One region of the Bacillus swezeyi genome, then DNA from elsewhere that is predicted to be linked to it. Evidence: riboswitches for the same ligand, from Rfam matches in the RefSeq annotation. Region 1 holds a riboswitch; each other region holds the start of a gene.
What was found. Region 1 has a riboswitch for S-adenosylmethionine ahead of RBH91_RS09290 (YezD family protein). Riboswitches for the same ligand answer to the same signal wherever they lie in the genome.
Positions count from the first base shown of each region.

Region 2: it holds a riboswitch for S-adenosylmethionine, as region 1 does, so the genes downstream of both, metK (methionine adenosyltransferase) here and RBH91_RS09290 (YezD family protein) in region 1, are expected to answer to the same signal.
Region 3: it holds a riboswitch for S-adenosylmethionine, as region 1 does, so the genes downstream of both, RBH91_RS21675 (5-methyltetrahydropteroyltriglutamate--homocysteine S-methyltransferase) here and RBH91_RS09290 (YezD family protein) in region 1, are expected to answer to the same signal.
Region 4: it holds a riboswitch for S-adenosylmethionine, as region 1 does, so the genes downstream of both, RBH91_RS16790 (MetQ/NlpA family ABC transporter substrate-binding protein) here and RBH91_RS09290 (YezD family protein) in region 1, are expected to answer to the same signal.

Region 1 covers NZ_CP133085.1:1,865,318-1,869,717, forward strand. Annotated here, with positions in the region: gene RBH91_RS09275 (dihydroorotate dehydrogenase) at 1-385, shown strand, start outside; gene pyrF (orotidine-5'-phosphate decarboxylase) at 354-1,073, shown strand; gene pyrE (orotate phosphoribosyltransferase) at 1,070-1,702, shown strand; SAM riboswitch class I at 1,862-1,966, shown strand; gene RBH91_RS09290 (YezD family protein) at 2,071-2,187, shown strand; gene RBH91_RS09295 (phosphoadenylyl-sulfate reductase) at 2,274-2,975, shown strand; gene RBH91_RS09300 (sulfate permease) at 2,987-4,051, shown strand; gene sat (sulfate adenylyltransferase) at 4,077-4,400, shown strand, end outside.
Region 2 covers NZ_CP133085.1:3,407,962-3,412,361, forward strand. Annotated here, with positions in the region: gene asnB (asparagine synthase (glutamine-hydrolyzing)) at 1-353, opposite strand, end outside; gene metK (methionine adenosyltransferase) at 586-1,788, opposite strand; SAM riboswitch class I at 2,202-2,341, opposite strand; gene pckA (phosphoenolpyruvate carboxykinase (ATP)) at 2,536-4,119, shown strand; gene RBH91_RS16885 (dicarboxylate/amino acid:cation symporter) at 4,251-4,400, shown strand, end outside.
Region 3 covers NZ_CP133085.1:4,334,233-4,338,632, reverse strand. Annotated here, with positions in the region: gene RBH91_RS21680 (glycosyltransferase family 39 protein) at 1-1,584, opposite strand, end outside; gene RBH91_RS21675 (5-methyltetrahydropteroyltriglutamate--homocysteine S-methyltransferase) at 1,727-2,857, opposite strand; SAM riboswitch class I at 2,939-3,048, opposite strand; gene RBH91_RS21670 (hypothetical protein) at 3,147-3,698, opposite strand; gene RBH91_RS21665 (DUF3298 and DUF4163 domain-containing protein) at 4,050-4,400, shown strand, end outside.
Region 4 covers NZ_CP133085.1:3,392,206-3,396,605, reverse strand. Annotated here, with positions in the region: gene RBH91_RS16800 (ABC transporter permease) at 1-1,158, shown strand, start outside; gene RBH91_RS16795 (coiled-coil domain-containing protein) at 1,188-1,862, opposite strand; SAM riboswitch class I at 1,992-2,097, shown strand; gene RBH91_RS16790 (MetQ/NlpA family ABC transporter substrate-binding protein) at 2,159-2,980, shown strand; gene RBH91_RS16785 (MDR family MFS transporter) at 3,111-4,295, shown strand.

The DNA.
Region 1 (4,400 bases):
CGGCTTGACAATGATTAACACTTTGGTCGGCATGAGGCTGGATTTAAAAACGGGAAAACCGATCTTGGCCAATAAAACCGGAGGATTATCAGGCCCTGCCGTAAAACCGGTGGCGATCCGGATGGTATATGAAGTCAGCCAGAAAGTCAGCATTCCGATTATCGGCATGGGCGGCGTTCAGTCTGCTGAAGATGCACTCGAATTTTTGCTGGCTGGAGCAAGCGCTGTCGCCGTCGGCACGGCCAACTTCGTCAACCCGTTTGCCTGCCCGGAGATCATTAAAGATCTGCCGCGCGTTTTAGAAAAATACGGATACAAATCTTTGAACGAGTGTATCGGAAGGAGCTGGAAGGATGAAACATACGCCGCCCATCATCGCGCTTGATTTTGCATCAGCACAGGAATCATTGGCATTTTTAGATCGTTTTCAAGGAGAAAAACTGTTTGTGAAGGTGGGGATGGAGCTTTTTTATCAAGAAGGCCCTTCCGTCCTTGAAGAACTCAACATGAGGGACTGCCGTATTTTCTTGGATTTAAAATGCCATGACATTCCGACGACCGTATATAAAGCAATGAAAAGGCTGGCGGGATTTGGTGTCAATTTAGTCAACGTCCACGCAGCTGGAGGGAAGCAAATGATGGAAGCAGCGCTGGAAGGTCTTGAAGCAGGAACAGCAGCAGGACAAAAGCGGCCGTCCTTAATCGCGGTGACACAGCTGACAAGTACGTCGCAAGACATGCTTAAACATGAACTGCTGATAGAAACGCCGCTGAATGACACCGTTCTTCACTACAGCAGACTGGCGGAAGAAAGCGGACTTGACGGTGTTGTCTGTTCCGCTCATGAAGCCGAACACATCTATCAGGCTGTGGCGCCTACTTTTCTGACCGTCACACCGGGAATTCGCTTAGAGGAGGACAAAAACAATGATCAGGTCAGAGTGGCGACGCCGTCTTATGCAAGGGAAAATGGCGTTTCAGCGATCGTCGTCGGCCGTTCGATCACACAAGCTGAAGACCCTGTATCAGCCTATCAGAAAATAGCACTTCAGTGGGAGGGAACGAAGGCATGAAAACAGATATAGCAAACCATCTACTAAAGATCAAGGCGGTTTTCCTGCGGCCGAATGAGCCGTTTACATGGGCGAGCGGCATCTTATCGCCGATCTACTGCGACAATCGTCTGACACTTTCATATCCAGAAGTGAGGGATGACATCGCTTCAGGTCTGGCCGAACTGATAAAAGACAAGTTTCCGGAAGCGGACATGATCGCCGGTACGGCGACCGCGGGTATTCCGCATGCCGCACTCGCCGCTGACAGACTCCGTCTGCCGATGTGCTATGTCAGAAGCAAGCCGAAGGCGCACGGAAAAGGAAACCAAATTGAAGGGGCAGTCAAAGCAGGGCAGAAAGTCGTTGTGATTGAAGATTTAATTTCAACCGGCGGAAGCGTTCTTGAAGCCGCAGCCGCGTTAAAAGCGGCCGGATGTGATGTGCTGGGCGTCACCGCCATTTTCACATACGGCCTCCCCCAAGCAGCTAGCGCTTTCAGTGAAGCAAATGTCGACTATGATACACTGACTGACTATGACACCTTGACAGAAGCCGCTCTTGCCGGCGGCTATATTAGTGAAGCGGATGCCGACAAGCTGAAAGAATGGAAAGTCAATCCCGAGTCCAAAACTTGGATGAAAAAGTGATAAAAGCCGTGTTCCCTTTAAAGGGGAGCGGCTTTTTTGCGTCTTTTTTCAGGCTGGATACTAGTAAAATAGCATCATTTTTATTTTTTATTAATCCTATAAAAAAAGTCGGGTTGACTTTTATTCGAATTGTGCTAAAATTTTAAAATAACAAAAGCAAACTTATCAAGAGTGGTGGAGGGACTGGCCCGATGAAACCCGGCAACCTGCGTATAACGTAAGGTGCTACTTCCAGCAAAATGCCCTCATTTTGAGAGATAAGGAATATCAGAAGTTCCTCATCTTTCTTTCAAATTTGGAAGAAAGATTTTAATTTTTACGGGGCAGAGGAGGAGCTAGAAGTGAAAACAGATGAGCAGCTCGAAAAAGTGATCATCACAATGAAAGACATGCTGAAAGACATGAATTACGGATCTATCACATTCGTTGTTCAAGACGGCAAAGTCATTCAAATCGAAAAAAATGAAAAAATAAGATTGAAATAGCTGACTAGACAAACTAGAGGCGGTTTTCACAGTTTTTTTCTGTTGGAAGCCGTCTTTTTTGTTGGCGAAAAAAGGGGGAACCGAAAATTTTTACTTACAGTACATGGGAGGAACCGAACATCTCTTTTCAAGAGGATGACTTATACAAAGGAGCGCTTTCCGTTCTGAAATGGGCGTACGGCCATTACGGAGACCAGCTCGTATATGCATGCAGTTTCGGGATTGAAGGGATCGTCCTGATCGATTTGATTTACAAAGTAAAAAAAGATGCCGTCATCGTTTTTCTTGATACAGGGCTTCATTTTAAAGAAACGTATGAAACGATCAACGCTGTCAAAGAACGATATCCGGGCCTTCAGATTATCATGAAAAAGCCGGAGCTCACCGTCGAACAGCAAGCGTGGGAATACGGAGACGAACTTTGGAAGACCGCTCCGAATTCCTGCTGTGAAATGAGGAAGGTCATTCCTCTCCGGGAGACGCTTTCAGGTTATCCGGCATGGCTGTCAGGCCTGCGCCGCGAGCAATCCGAAGGACGCAGAAATACGAACTTCTTAAATAAAGACGAAAAATTCAAGTCCATTAAAGTTTGTCCGCTCATCCATTGGACGTGGAAGGATATATGGAGATATGTGACAAAACACGACCTGCCGTACAATCCGCTTCACGACCAAGGATATCCGAGCATCGGCTGTGCGCCGTGCACCTCTCCGGCCTTTACGATGGAAGATCTTCGTTCCGGACGCTGGAACGGATCAAATAAAACAGAATGCGGACTACACGAGTAAGGAGATGAGTCATGGAACTTGCCGCCATTATATTTAGCATGTTTTTTGCGGTGAACATCGGAGCGAGCGGTGCAGCGGCTTCTATGGGCATCGCCTACGGATCGGAAGCGGTGAAAAAAAAGCTCCACGCGCTCTTGATCTGTGCGGCCGGCGTTCTCTCGGGAGCCGTCATCGGCGGAGGAAATGTCGTGAAAACGATCAGCTCAGGCATCATTCCAGAACGGGTGATTACGCTTGAAATCGTCTGCATTATCATCGGCTCAGCCGCGTTGTCGCTTTTTATCGCAAATGTTCTCGGCATTCCACTTTCGACAAGTGAAGTGACAGTCGGATCTGTCGTCGGAGTCGGTGTCGCATACCAAGTTTTGTTTGTCAAATCTTTGCTTGTTATCGTCTCATTTTGGGTGATTGTTCCGATCGTTGCTTTTTCTTTTACATTTTTTATGGCGAAGGTCATCAAAAAAACGATAAAACGTCCAGCCTCAGGAAAAAAAGCAAAGGTTTTGACGGTTCTTCTTTTAATGACCGGATTTTTCGAGGCCTTCTCAGCGGGTATGAACAATGTGGCAAATGCTGTGGGTCCTTTGGTGGCGGCGCATGTTTTGACAGTCGGAGAAGGAACGCTGTACGGCGGACTGTTTGTCGCGCTCGGCGCCCTTTTATTGGGGCGGCGCGTTCTTGAAACGAACGGCAAAAAGATTACGAGATTCTCAAAAGGAGAGGGGATCCTTCTGTCGGGAACAGGAGCGGGGCTTGTGATGATCAGCTCAATTTTCGGCCTCCCTGTTCCGCTTGCGCAAGTAACTTCATCTTCTATTATAGGAATGGGGATGGCAAAAAACGGCGGCAATGTTTTTCATAAACAGGTGGTCAAAACGATGCTGAAAGTGTGGATCGTATCGCCGTTCCTTTCGTTAAGCCTATCGTACATGCTGGTCAGCCTTTTATTAAAAGGAGACTATTACGCTCTCATCGTCGTCACGAGCGTTCTTTTGGCATCTGTCGGAACGATCAGCCTGATGAGGGCGGTAAGAAAAGAACACAGCTCTGTCCATGAACAGGGCGGAGGAATTTAAACATCGAGCAGGAGGAAAAAGTCTTATGAGTTTAGCACCACATGGCGGTGTATTGGTCAACCGCGTAAATGAAACATACGATTATCAACATATTGCACAGGAAATTGAGCTTGATCTGATCGCTTTTGCCGATTTGGAACTGATCGGAATCGGAGCATACAGCCCGATTCAAGGCTTTCTGACAGAGAAAGACTATCTCTCAGTAGTAGAGAATATGAGACTGGCCGGCGGTGAGGTATGGACGCTCCCGATCACTCTTCCGGTAGATGAACAAAAAGCGGTTCAATTAAAAACAGGCGATACCGTCCGCCTCACTTACAACGGAGAAACATACGGCGTCATTGACATC
Region 2 (4,400 bases), 1.5 Mb from region 1:
GCGGCTTCCTGTTTATAATGGCGGTAAGTCGCAAGCAATACCTCCGTATCAGAATCGGTTTGAAACTTATAACCCTTTGAAAGAAGCTCATCTTTCAGTTCTATATAATTATAGATTTCTCCGTTAAATATAATCCAGTAGGAATCATCTTCATAAGACAGAGGCTGCCCTCCGTTTTCAACATCAATGATGCTCAGCCTTCTAAATCCGAAGCCTACATGCTCATCATGATAGTACCCATCATCGTCGGGACCGCGGTGTACAATCATTTCATTCATTTGTTTAATCAGTTCTTCCTGGCCTGCTGTCTCGGATGATGGGCGATGATTGAATACCCCTACAAATCCACACATAGTATTGCCTCCGATTTTTAAAATTTCATGCAGACATTAAGATCTGCTGCTTGATTAGACATGTATTTAAAGAAAAACGTTTCAAAAAACTTGAAAAATGCTCAAATTAAAATACTTGTTTTCAATAAAAAAACAAACATATGAAATCCGGAAGTTTTTCAAGTTTTAATAGCAGCCCGTGCCGCCGTCGAAAAATAAAGCAAAGCCGCTTAGTTAAGCGGCTATGCGGTTGTTATTCTCCTAGCGCCTCTTTGCGAAGCTGATCTGCTTTATCTGTGCGCTCCCAAGGCAGATCAAGATCAAGGCGTCCAAAATGTCCGTAAGCTGCCGTTTGTTTGTAAATCGGACGGCGCAGATCAAGCATTTTGATGATGCCGGCAGGTCTCAAATCAAAGTTTCTGCGAACCACTTCAATCAATTTCTCTTCGCTCGCTTTTCCTGTGCCGAATGTATCAATTGAAATGGACACAGGCTGAGCGACGCCGATCGCATAAGCAAGCTGAACTTCACATGTATCAGCAAGCCCTGCAGCCACAATGTTTTTCGCTACATATCTCGCTGCATAAGCTGCAGATCTGTCAACTTTTGTCGCGTCTTTCCCAGAAAACGCGCCTCCTCCGTGGCGAGCATATCCGCCGTATGTGTCAACAATGATTTTCCGTCCTGTCAAGCCGGCATCTCCTTGCGGCCCCCCGATGACAAAACGGCCTGTCGGATTAATAAAATATTTGGTATTTTCATCGATCAAGTCTTTTGGAACAACCGGGTTAATCACGTGTTCTTTCAGATTGCGCTGAATCTGCTCAAGTGAAATTTCCGGATGATGCTGTGTTGAAATAACGATTGTATCAATGCGAATCGGTTTATTATTCTCATCATATTCAACGGTCACTTGTGTTTTGCCGTCCGGACGCAAATATGGAAGGATCTCCTCTTTCCGAACTTCTGTTAAACGGCGGGACAATTTATGAGCAAGAGAAATCGGCAGAGGCATCAGTTCCTTTGTCTCATTGCAGGCATACCCAAACATCAAACCTTGGTCCCCAGCTCCGATCGCTTCAATTTCAGCGTCGCTCATCTCTCCTTCACGAGCTTCAAGCGCTTGGTCCACTCCCATCGCAATATCAGGAGACTGCTCATCTATAGACGTTAATACCGCGCATGTTTCAGCATCAAAGCCGTACTTTGCGCGTGTGTATCCTATTTCTTTAATCGTTTCGCGGACTGTTTTCGGAATATCCACGTATGTTGACGTCGTAATTTCACCGCTTACCAGCACCAATCCGGTCGTCACAGATGTTTCGCATGCAACGCGGGCATTCGGATCTTTCTTTAAAATTTCGTCTAATATACTATCCGAAATCTGATCACAAATTTTGTCCGGATGTCCCTCCGTAACTGACTCTGAAGTAAATAACCGACGATTTTTGCTCATTTTATTTTCCTCCTGTATATGAAGATCAGCCGTGACCTTAAATATGATACGGAACTCATCCCTCTTATGTTCCCATGATGTACTCGGGCTTCATACCCTCTCATTTTGAAAGAATTTCCATATTCTCTATTCTTAACGAGATTCTGCGCCGGTATTCCCCTTCTGCAGATGCAGCTCAAGTCTTCTCCTGCACGGTTGTCCGGCTGCAGCTTTTCACGTCCTGTGAAAAACGCCCAGTACCTTCATCCTGCTAGGTGATACTCGGCTAAAACCTTTCACGTCCTGTGAAAAACGCCCAGTACCTTCATCCTGAAGGCATGATTTTTTTTCGGCAGTTTTTGTATATGGATTTATGCAATAAAAAAACCTTTTCCTATTCACTGAGGAAAGGGTCTTGTATTGCGTGCCTTTCACTCTTATCGCTCAAGGTATTCAACACCTTGCATCAGGTTAGCACCGTAGTTATCTCAAAAGCTGTTTACATCCTTTATATAGAGAGAAACCGGTTGCTGGGCTTCATAGGGCCTGTCCCTCCGCCAGCTCGGGATAAGAGTATCCGCTCAATGAAATATCTTATCTTAAAATGGCTTGCCATGTCAATATCGGCCGATAAAATTTGCGTCATCTCTTTAAAGAAAAAACCCGAACGAAATTTGAAGAAACAGTATAGACTATAAGAATAAATGTGTTATACTATTTCTACATTAATGTTATACACATTAAAAAATTCGCAAAGGAAGGTTTTTTATGAACTCTATAGATTTAACGACTGACTTACAAGCGTTATTAACGGGCAAAAACGTTCAATTAAATTTATCCGTTCCACACTTGGTTGAAAAAATCCTTGACCGCAAAGAGGGAGTATTGACCTCTTCAGGAGCCGTACGGGCGACGACCGGTACATATACCGGCCGTTCACCAAAAGATAAATTCATCGTGGAAGAAGAAAGCACAAAAGTGAAAGTCGACTGGGGCGCTGTAAACCAGCCGATTTCAGAAGCCGCTTTTGAACGGCTTTACACAAAAGTGGTCAGCTATTTAAAGGAACGTGATGAACTGTATGTATTTGAAGGTTTTGCGGGCGCGGATGAAAAATACCGGCTTCCGATCACCGTTGTCAATGAGTTCGCCTGGCATAACCTGTTCGCGAGACAGCTGTTCATCAGACCAGAAGGCCAGGAAAAAAATGAGAGTCAAAAACCTTTTACAATTCTTTCCGCACCGAATTTCAAAGCCGATCCGCTGATTGATGGCACAAGGTCTGAAACATTTATCATCGTATCGTTTGAAAAAAGGACCATCTTAATCGGAGGCACTGAATATGCCGGGGAAATGAAAAAATCGATTTTTTCCATTATGAACTTCCTCCTTCCAGAACAAAACATTTTACCGATGCACTGTTCGGCGAACATTGGCGAAGAAGGCGGCACCGCTCTCTTCTTCGGCTTGTCAGGCACAGGCAAAACGACGCTTTCAGCAGATCCGAAACGGAAGCTGATCGGTGATGATGAACATGGCTGGTCAAGTACAGGAGTCTTTAATATTGAAGGCGGCTGCTATGCAAAATGCATTCATTTAAGCGAAGAAAAAGAACCGCAGATTTATAAAGCGATCCGCTTCGGTTCTGTTCTGGAAAATGTCGTCGTTGACGATGAGACTGGAGAGCCGGACTACTCTGATACATTTTATACGGAAAATACAAGAGCCGCTTATCCGATAGATGCGATCGACAACATTGTCAAACCGAGCATTGCCGCGCATCCGCAGACCATTGTATTTCTAACGGCAGATGCATTCGGCGTGCTTCCTCCGATCAGCAAGCTGACGAAAGAACAGGCCATGTATCATTTCCTAAGCGGATATACGAGCAAGCTTGCCGGAACAGAACGCGGCATCACCTCCCCTGAAGCGACATTTTCAACTTGCTTTGGCTCGCCTTTCCTTCCGCTTCCGGCCCATGTATATGCGGAAATGCTCGGTAGAAAAATTGACGAACACGGCGTCAGCGTATTCCTCGTCAATACAGGCTGGACCGGCGGAGGCTACGGTATCGGTGAAAGAATGAGCCTGGCTCATACAAGAGCGATGGTGCAGGCCGCAATAGAAGGAGAGCTGGATCATACTGAGATGAGGACAGACCGGATTTTCGGACTTCATACACCAGTACACGTCCCAGGAGTCCCTGACCAGGTGCTTGAACCGGCAAAAACATGGGCAGATGAAAAAGCCTATGAGGAAAAAGCAATCCTTTTGGCAAATGAATTCAAAAAGAATTTCAAAAAATTTTCCAATACTGATGACATTGAAAAAGCCGGGGGCCCTCTTGTTTAAAGCAAATTCAGCAGCAGCGTGATCATGCGCTGCTGTTATTTGAAAATACAGACTTTTTTAATTTTTAACAAAAGAAAGCTTTCATATGATAATATATTAAAAACATTTGTATATTTCAGGAGGACACATCTATGAAATTTGGATTACTGCCGAGGATTATTACGGCAATTGTTCTTGGTGTTATCGTTGGAAGCTTTGCACCGCTTTGGTTTGTCAAAACCGCCGCCACGTTCAATGATATTTTTGGAAGCTTTATTAAATTTGTCATTCCTTTTATTATT
Region 3 (4,400 bases), 2.1 Mb from region 1:
CATACCGTTTACCCCGTCAGCGAGAGTTGCCGTTGTCCAGTAAAAAGGACCGATCAGCATCCCGAGAAGTGCTGCAAGTGATAGATAATAGCTGAATGACTTTCCTTTTTTAACAAAGAAGAGAAGACAGCTTGTGACGATTCCGAAAGCGCCGATGAGAATACTCCAAATGATGCTGATGTCGCTGATGTAAGGATTCAAAATATATAATTCAAATGCAGTTGTCAGCAAAATGCCGATTGGAAGCAGCCGTTTTTTCCAGCCGCTTTCCTCTTGGTAGAGGCGGACCAGTGCCGTCCAGCCTGCACCAGCCAAAGCGGCAATCGGTGCTGCCAGCATGATCAGATAGTAATGGTGGAAGAATCCCGCGACGCTGAAGAATGCAGCGACCGGCACAAGCCACATCGTCCAGTAAATCGTTTCATTCGTTGTGTCATTAAATTTTCTTTGACCGCGAAGGCCTGTAATCAGTAAACCGATAATACCGAATAATACAAACGGGATCAGCCAGCTTGCCTGACCTGAAAGCTCAGATTGGAACAATCTCAGCGGTCCCGGTGTACCTGTGCCGAAAGAGCCTGCTCCATTTCCGCCGCCTCCGGGGCCGCCTCCGCCGCTTTGAACATCCCCTTGTTGGCCGTCCGGTCCGCCAGCAGGCATCTCGCCTCCGCTTGGCGGAGTCATTTGTTCATTTGATGAGTCTGAACTGTTATCGGAACTGCCGTTTTGCTGCTGCGGCATTTCCTGCTGCTGGTTCTTTTGATCTTGATCAGAAGAAGCGGCTCCCCCGCCTCCGCCATTTTGTCCTGTGAGACGCTGGATTCCGTTGTAGCCAAAAGCGAGCTCAAGTACAGAGTTGGTTTGGCTGCTTCCGATATAAGGCCGCGAACTCTCCGGCTGGCTGTCGACGATGACTGCCCAGGAAACGGAAACACCTGCCAGGACAATGACTGATGTTATAAGAGATACAATTTTTTTGCGAATGGTCGTCTTAGCTGCAATCAGATAAAATAGCAGGAATGCCGGTAACACCATATAAGCCTGCAGCATTTTCACGTTAAAGCCGACGCCGACCATAAAGAAGGATGCGATGAGCCACAACATTTTTCCTGTGCGGACTGCTTTAAACAACATCCAGGTTGCAAACATCAAACAAAGGACGAGAATGCTGTCAACGTTGTTTGTGTGGCTGACTGCAACGGCAATCGGTGTACATGCCATCACGAGAGCAGCAATTCTTGCCGCCGTTTTTCCAAAGGTCGGTTTTACAATAAAGTACAAGAGTGATACAGAGATCACTTCAGCGATCGCTTCGGGCAGAACGACGCTCCAGCCGTGCACGCCGAATACGAGAGCGAATAGTGTTTGAATCCATAATGCGACAGGCGGTTTATCAACAGTTACAAAGCCTGCCGGGTCAAAAGATGCGTAAAAGAAGTTATGAAAGCTTTGGGTCATACTTTCCACGGCCGCCGTATAGTAGGCGTTGTCTGTGTCGCTATTCCAGATGCCGTAAAGATTTAAACCTGCAGATAATACGAGAATCAAAATTAGGAATATATCAATTTTCCTTTTCTTTTTCATTATTCGGTCACCTCACTTAAAAGCATTATAGAAGCCAAATATGATCAAACTATGAACAAATCAAGAAGGATTTTTAAATTGTAAAAGTGGACAAAAAAAAGAGACATACCTAAGGAAAGGTATATCTCAAAGTGATCTGAATTTATTTCCACACATCTTCTGCAATCTCAATCACATGGCGCAGCTTCTCCCACTGCTGCTCTTCAGTCAGCAGGTTGCCTTCTTCTGTAGAGGCGAAGCCGCACTGCGGGCTCAAACAAAGCTGGTTCAGATCAACATAGCGTGAAGCCTCTTCAATGCGCCGCTTAATTGCATCCGGACTTTCAAGCTCCCCGAATTTAGATGTGATGAGGCCGAGGACGATTTGCAAGTCTTTCCGTTTCACGAAACGAAGCGGGTCAAAGCCTCCGGAGCGTTCATCATCGAATTCAAGGAAGAGTCCGTCAAGGTTTAATCCGTCGAAAATGGTTTCCGCCGCGGCGTCGTATCCGCCTGATGCCGCCCATGTCGAACGGAAGTTTCCGCGGCAAATGTGCATTGTTACAGTTAAATCATCGGGGCGTCCGTCAAGTGCTTCATTGATGGTGTTGGCAAAGGATTGGCGCAGCTCATCAGGTTTGCGGCCGAAGGCCTTGATCTGCTCTTGCCCCTTTTCTGAGAAAAATACTGCCCAAGCCGTGTCATCCAGCTGCAGATAACGGCAGCCGGCATCATAGAATGCGCGGATTGCTTTTTTGTAAGCCTGCGCTACATCATGATTGAACTCATCGAGATCCTTGTATGCACTTTCTTCCAGCTTCCCTCTGAAAAACAGCATATTCGGACTTGGAATCGTCATTTTCGGCGTATGGGTGCCTGCAATACTATGAAGAAATTGATAATCTTCAAGCATCGGGTGATTCGTAAAATCAAGTTTGCCATTTACTTTTATGCCGCGTGCTTTTGTTTTCGTATTGTGGAATTGAATGCCGCTTTCAGGTACATAGCCTTCAACACCGTCTAAGCCTTCCAGAAAATCAAAGTGCCACCAAGCCCGGCGGAACTCCCCGTCCGTCACGGCTTTCAGCCCGATCTCTTTTTGCTTTTCTACGATGCGCTGAATCTCTTCATTCTCAATCTCACGCAATTGTTCAGCGGTCATCTCACCGGCCGCTCTTTGGAGGCGCGCCTTTTTAACAGGTTCTGACCTTAAGAGGCTTCCTACTTGATCAGCTCGGTACGGCCCCTTTTTTTGTGTTCGCGTTTCCTGTGACCACTCAGTTGATTGTGTCATGATCGATCCCTCTTTCTTTTTTTGTCTTTATGGACATAAAAAAGCTCTTCCCTATCAGGAAGAGCTTGATATACAATCTCCTCCTTATCTTCAAGAACACGAATATGCTCTTAAGGATTTAGCACCATTCTGTCATAGACAGCGGTTGCCGGGTTTCACAGGGCCAGTCCCTCCACCACTCTTGATAAGGAAAACCTTTTTTATGCGATTTTTATAATAATTTTAATATTAATACTTTTTGTGAAAATGTCAATGGGTTTGCTAAAATCTTTCCCATGCTGTAAGAGGTTTAAGCATCTTTCCATACAGCTTTATACTTTTTTTGATATTTTTCATTTTCTTCCTTAGAAACCAAATCTATTGCGATCTGCTTGATTTCTTCAGCATTTATCGCATCGTATAAATGTCTGAGGCCTTGAATGATATCAAATCGAATCAACGTATGATTTTTTTCCGGCAAGCAGTTGTTAAAACGTTCAACAAGATGATACAGGACCATCTCTCGCTGTTCTGTCCCGGCCAAGCCAACCCTCCAAATCGATTGCAGACTGTGCCTTGCGGTGACAAACTTCTCATCTTTTGTCACTTTCCATAATTCAGGAAAATCCTTCAAGATCCTTTTATCCGGATCACTGATCGCTAAATAAGAAAGGAATTGTGCTGCTCTTGATCTTTTATGATGGTCTTGATGATGAAGGTCTTCTATTAATTGATCCCAAACCTCATATGCCCAGTCCACTTCTTTTTCAGCGGCGGCTAGAATGTTTTGATAGGCTTCATACTGGATATTTTTATCTTTGGACTCCAGGTTTGCAAAATACGTCTGAATGAAATGGTCCATTTAAGCATCTCCCATTTTGAAAATTGTTGAGAAAAGATTAACTGATTTATTGGGTTTTGACAAATTGCTTTTTCGGTTCTTTTTCGACAGAGTGGGATACATGTCATTTTAAATGAGGTGTCCCAATGAATGGAGTCCCCATGAATAAGCTGGATAAGGTATACGACATGCTGGAAAGAATTGAATACAGTGCTTATACACGTGAAAGCGCTGGTATTTGAAGTGAATACTTGGATATTTTTTAAATGTTTAACTTAAAATAGAAACTTTTTCCCTTCGTCATCGGTCTAAAATGTGTACCTATTTTGAAAATGGGTAATATAAAAATGACACTTTTAAGGAGGCTGAATGATGAAGAAAAGGACATTTTTGAAAGCTGCCGGTATTTTGATGACAGGGCTCTTGGTTTTTACGATGTTTGGCGGGACTGCTCAAGCGGCAAATGGCAATAAACCGATGGTGACGAGCCATACATATAAAAATGTGAAGGAGCTGAAATATCCGCAGGTCAAAAACTTGAGCAGCAAATCTCTGCAAAACAAGATCAACAATGACTTCAAAAGATATATTGAACAGTCTTATCAAGATTATTTAAAAAATAAAAAAGGCGGTGAACAGCACGGTTATCAAACGGCGTACCAAACGTCTTTCGAGGTAAAATATCTGAACGACAAAAAACTGAGCATCCAGACGGCGAATTAT
Region 4 (4,400 bases), 1.5 Mb from region 1:
CAGGTTGTGACGAAAATCGATATTGTCGGTAAAGAGGGGCAAAGTGAAAAACCCCTTCAAAAGAAAGATTTAAATGAGTTTGCAGACCGAGATGATGTAGCGGCCATCATTGAGCGTACACAAGTGAATGTTCCTGTTGAAGCCAAATTAGGCGGCCGGGCCAATCAGCAAATTCCATATGTTACGATTACCGATATGGCAGCGGAGCAAAAGGCCAATATTGACCTGGACCGCGGACGGGTAGCGAAATCACCGAATGAAATTGTTGTCGGCTATCATTTTGGAGAGACATTCTGGACGAAAAAAGAAGCGAAGGAATATGAAAAGCAGCTCAGCAGTAATGCGGAAGATGTAAAAGAGCCAAAAGGCTATACAAAGGATATTCTCGGCAAAACGATTGAATTAAAGGTCTCAAGAATTGATCAGAAAACAGGAGAAAAAGGCAAAGAAAAAACGTACGATTTTAAAGTTGTCGGAGTGACAAAAAAGCCTTCATATGATTGGGCAACCGATGCGCATGTGTATGTCAGCGATGAAATGGCAAAACAATTCACCGGTTTTTTGAAGACGGACAAAGATGATGGTGCCATTCAAAAAACGTTGTCTGTTTTTGCGGACAGCTTTGAGCATGTTGGACAGCTGACAAGCGATTTGGAAGACAAAGGGTTTTACGTTGATTCAGTGACAAAAAAGCTTGATAGTATCAATGTGTTTTTCATGGCTTTTAAAATCGGCCTGATTTTCGTCGGCGTCATTGCCGTACTCATTTCCGCGATCGGAATTTTCAACACGATGACGATGGCCGTCAAAGAGCGCACGCAGGAGATCGGTATTATGAAAGCGATCGGTGCGAGCCCGAATGTGATTCGGAAAATGTTTTTGATGGAGAGCGCCTATATCGGCATCATCGGATCTGTTTTCGGCGTGGTTATTTCTTACGGCGTCAGCTTTCTAGTGAACAAAATTGTTCCGCCGATTCTGGCGTCCATGACTCAAGGCGGAGGGGAAGAGTTCAACATTACATTCTCTTATATTCCGTTGAGCCTTGTCATCATCGCAACCGCCATCAGCGCGGGCGTCGCGATGCTTTCCGGCCTCAATCCGGCCGTCAAAGCGACAAAAACGAACGTGCTGACGGCATTAAGAAGAGAATTATAAGGTGAAAAGCCGGCGCTATGCCGGCTTTTTTATCGTTTAGGCGGACTGTATCCAGCTGCCCTGGCTTCTTTTTCTGAGCAGAACCATTGGACGACGTTTTTCGTGCGGTTGTAGTATGTACTTCCCGGTGTATGATAGATGTGGTTGACGCTTCCCTTAATTTTGCACTCTTGATTGCTTTGAGCGGTGTTTTCCGAAGATTCGCCGCTGTTGTTTGACGGGGCTGTAGCAGAAGCGCTCTTCTCTTTTGACGCCGCTTTTGCATTCCCGCTTTTCACTTCTGCTTTTTCCAGTTTTTCAGTCAGGGATGTTTTGTCTTTCGTCAGCTCGTCTTTTTCTTTGTTGAGTTTTTCGTTTTCTTTTTTCAGCGTTTCATTCTCTGTTTGGGTGGCTGTTAGTTTTTCTTTTGCTTGTTTGAGCTGCTGTTTTAATGCTTTTTGTTCTTTTTGTAAATTTGACTTTTCAGAGGTTAATTCTTTCACTTGTGCTGTCAGATTTTCCGGTTTTTTCGTATCGGCATATGTCTCTTGATCGTTAAATGGTGCTGTGATGATGAGAAGGAGGAGCCCGCCGATAAAACAAGGATAGAAGATTTTTCTGGAAAACCTTTTATCTTTTGAAAAGAGCTTTCGTATAAAATGAAATGCAAAATAGCCGATCGAAAAAATAAGAGATAAAAACCCGATCATCATTAAGAATGCCATTATTCCTCTCCTTTCTGTTTTGATATTCATATTTTAACTCATTATGAAAAAAATGTTTACAATGAAAAACTTCTTGCAAATCTAAATATTCAAACGTAAAATGGAGAAATCATTTAAAAATTAATATTGAGCTTATGAAGAGAGATGGAGGGACTGGCCCTGTGAAATCTCAGCAACCTGCATATGCAAGGTGCTAAATCCAGCAGAATGTCAGATGCATTCTGAAAGATAAGTTGAAGAACAACTCTTTCAGATTAGCTGAAAGAGTTTTTTTTATGATGGAGGAGGAGAATAACATGAAGAAATATGTAAAATGGGCGTCTGCACTTGTATTAACGAGCATCATCACACTCCTTGCCGCATGCGGAAACGGCGCGGAAAGCGGAGGCAAGACGATCAGGATCGGCGCAACCGCAGGTCCGTATTATGATATGGTCACAAAGGCGATTCAGCCTGAACTTGAGAAAAAGGGCTATAAAGTAGAGACCATTGAATTTACCGATTATGTTCAGCCGAATACAGCATTAAGCGAGGGCGAACTTGACGCCAATCTGTTTCAGCATGAAGTCTTTATGAAGGCATACAATCGGGAAAATCATAAAAACCTCACCGGCCTGATGACAGTGCCGACGGCGCCGATGGGGCTTTATTCAGAAAAATATCAGGATTTGAAAGATGTTGAGGCCGGTGCGGAAGTGGCCATTCCGAATGATCCGGCTAACGCCGCCAGGGCATTTTTAACATTAAAGGATCAGGGGCTGATTAAGCTTAAAAATAATATCGATACATTAAAGGCCTCGGTTCACGATATTGCGGAAAATCCAAAAAAATTGACATTTAAACAGCTTGAATCTGCGAACCTGCCGCGGGCTGTGGAAGATCTGGATATCGCCGCTGTGCCCGGAAATTTCGCCCTGTCGGCCAATATGAAGCTGCAGGATGCACTGGCGCTTGAAAATATGCCTGACCGCTACCGCAATCAAGTCGTTGTGGATGGAAAAAACAAAGATAAGCAGTTTGCCGAAGATTTAAAAGAAGTGATCAAATCCAAGGCTTTTGAAGAAACCATTGATCAAGCATTTGCGGGTTTTGGAAAGCCGAAATGGATGACGGAATAGCAAAGTGCAAAAAATCTCCTTTAGCAAAAAGGGGATTTTTTGCGGCCGAAAATCAAAACCTGTCAATTGAAAAATCCGCCCGAAACGAATAGAATCTAGGAGGAACTAAAATCAGAAAGAAGGAAACACAATGCCGCGAACGTTATGGCTTTTGGTCATCGGGATGTTTATCAATGTAACAGGAGCTTCTTTTTTGTGGCCGCTGAATACCATCTATATCCATCAGCATTTGGGCAAGTCATTAACGGCTGCCGGATTCGTGTTAATGCTGAACTCAGGTGCAAATGTCATCGGCAACTTGTGCGGTGGATTTCTATTTGATAAGATCGGCGGTTTTAAAACGGTTCTTTTAGGAATCGTCATGACGTTTGCATGCCTGTCAGGGCTTGTCTTTTTTCACGACTGGACCGCTTACATTCTTTTGTTGACAGCAGCCGGCTTTGGCTCCGGCATTGTTTTTCCGGCCTGTTATGCAATGGCCGGTTCGGTTTGGCCTAAGGGCGGAAGAAAAGCATTTAATGCAGTGTATGTGGCGCAAAATGCGGGGGTTGCAGTTGGTTCGGCGCTCGGAGGACTTGTCGCTTCCTTTTCCTTCACTTATGTATTTCTTGCGAATGCGATGCTTTACGCGGTGTTTTTCTTGATTGCATTTTTCGGATTTAAACATATTCGGACGGAAAAGACCGTTCAGTCATCCGTTTTGGATCACGCCGATTCGGTTAGCGTGAAGCCGAGGTTTCACGCCCTCATGATCATATGTACGGGGTATCTTCTGGGCTGGATCGCTTATTCTCAATGGTCTTCCACCATCGCTTCACATACTCAGGAGCTTGGTGTATCTCTTGGCCAGTACAGCCTGTTATGGACTGTGAACGGCGCGCTTATCGTCTTTGGGCAGCCGCTTATCGGCTTCTTTGTCAAACGATTTGCCGAATCGCTGTTAAAACAGATCGTGATCGGCTTTGTTATTTTTATGTTCGCCTACGGTATTCTGTTTGCGGCAGAACAATTTCAGGCATTCCTTGCTGCGATGATCGTGCTGACGATCGGTGAAATGCTTGTATGGCCGGCTGTCCCTACAATAGCAAACCGTCTCGCTCCACAGGGAAAAGAAGGTTTTTATCAAGGGATTGTCAACAGTATGGCCACCGGAGGAAGAATGGTCGGGCCTCTTTTTGGCGGGATGCTTGTTGATTTTTTCAGCATGCAGGCTTTGCTGGCGGTACTGATCGTTTTATTGATGATCGGTATCGGGACGGCATTTTTATACAGCAGGAAAGAGAAGCAGCTCCCCATCCAGCAGCACCAAGACTGACATAGAAAAAATAGGTAATTGTAATTACGTAAAAATGAATCAAATGAATCAAGATTATTACCTAAATCTTCACATATAATGGAAGAAACAAGCTTTTTTTCTTCT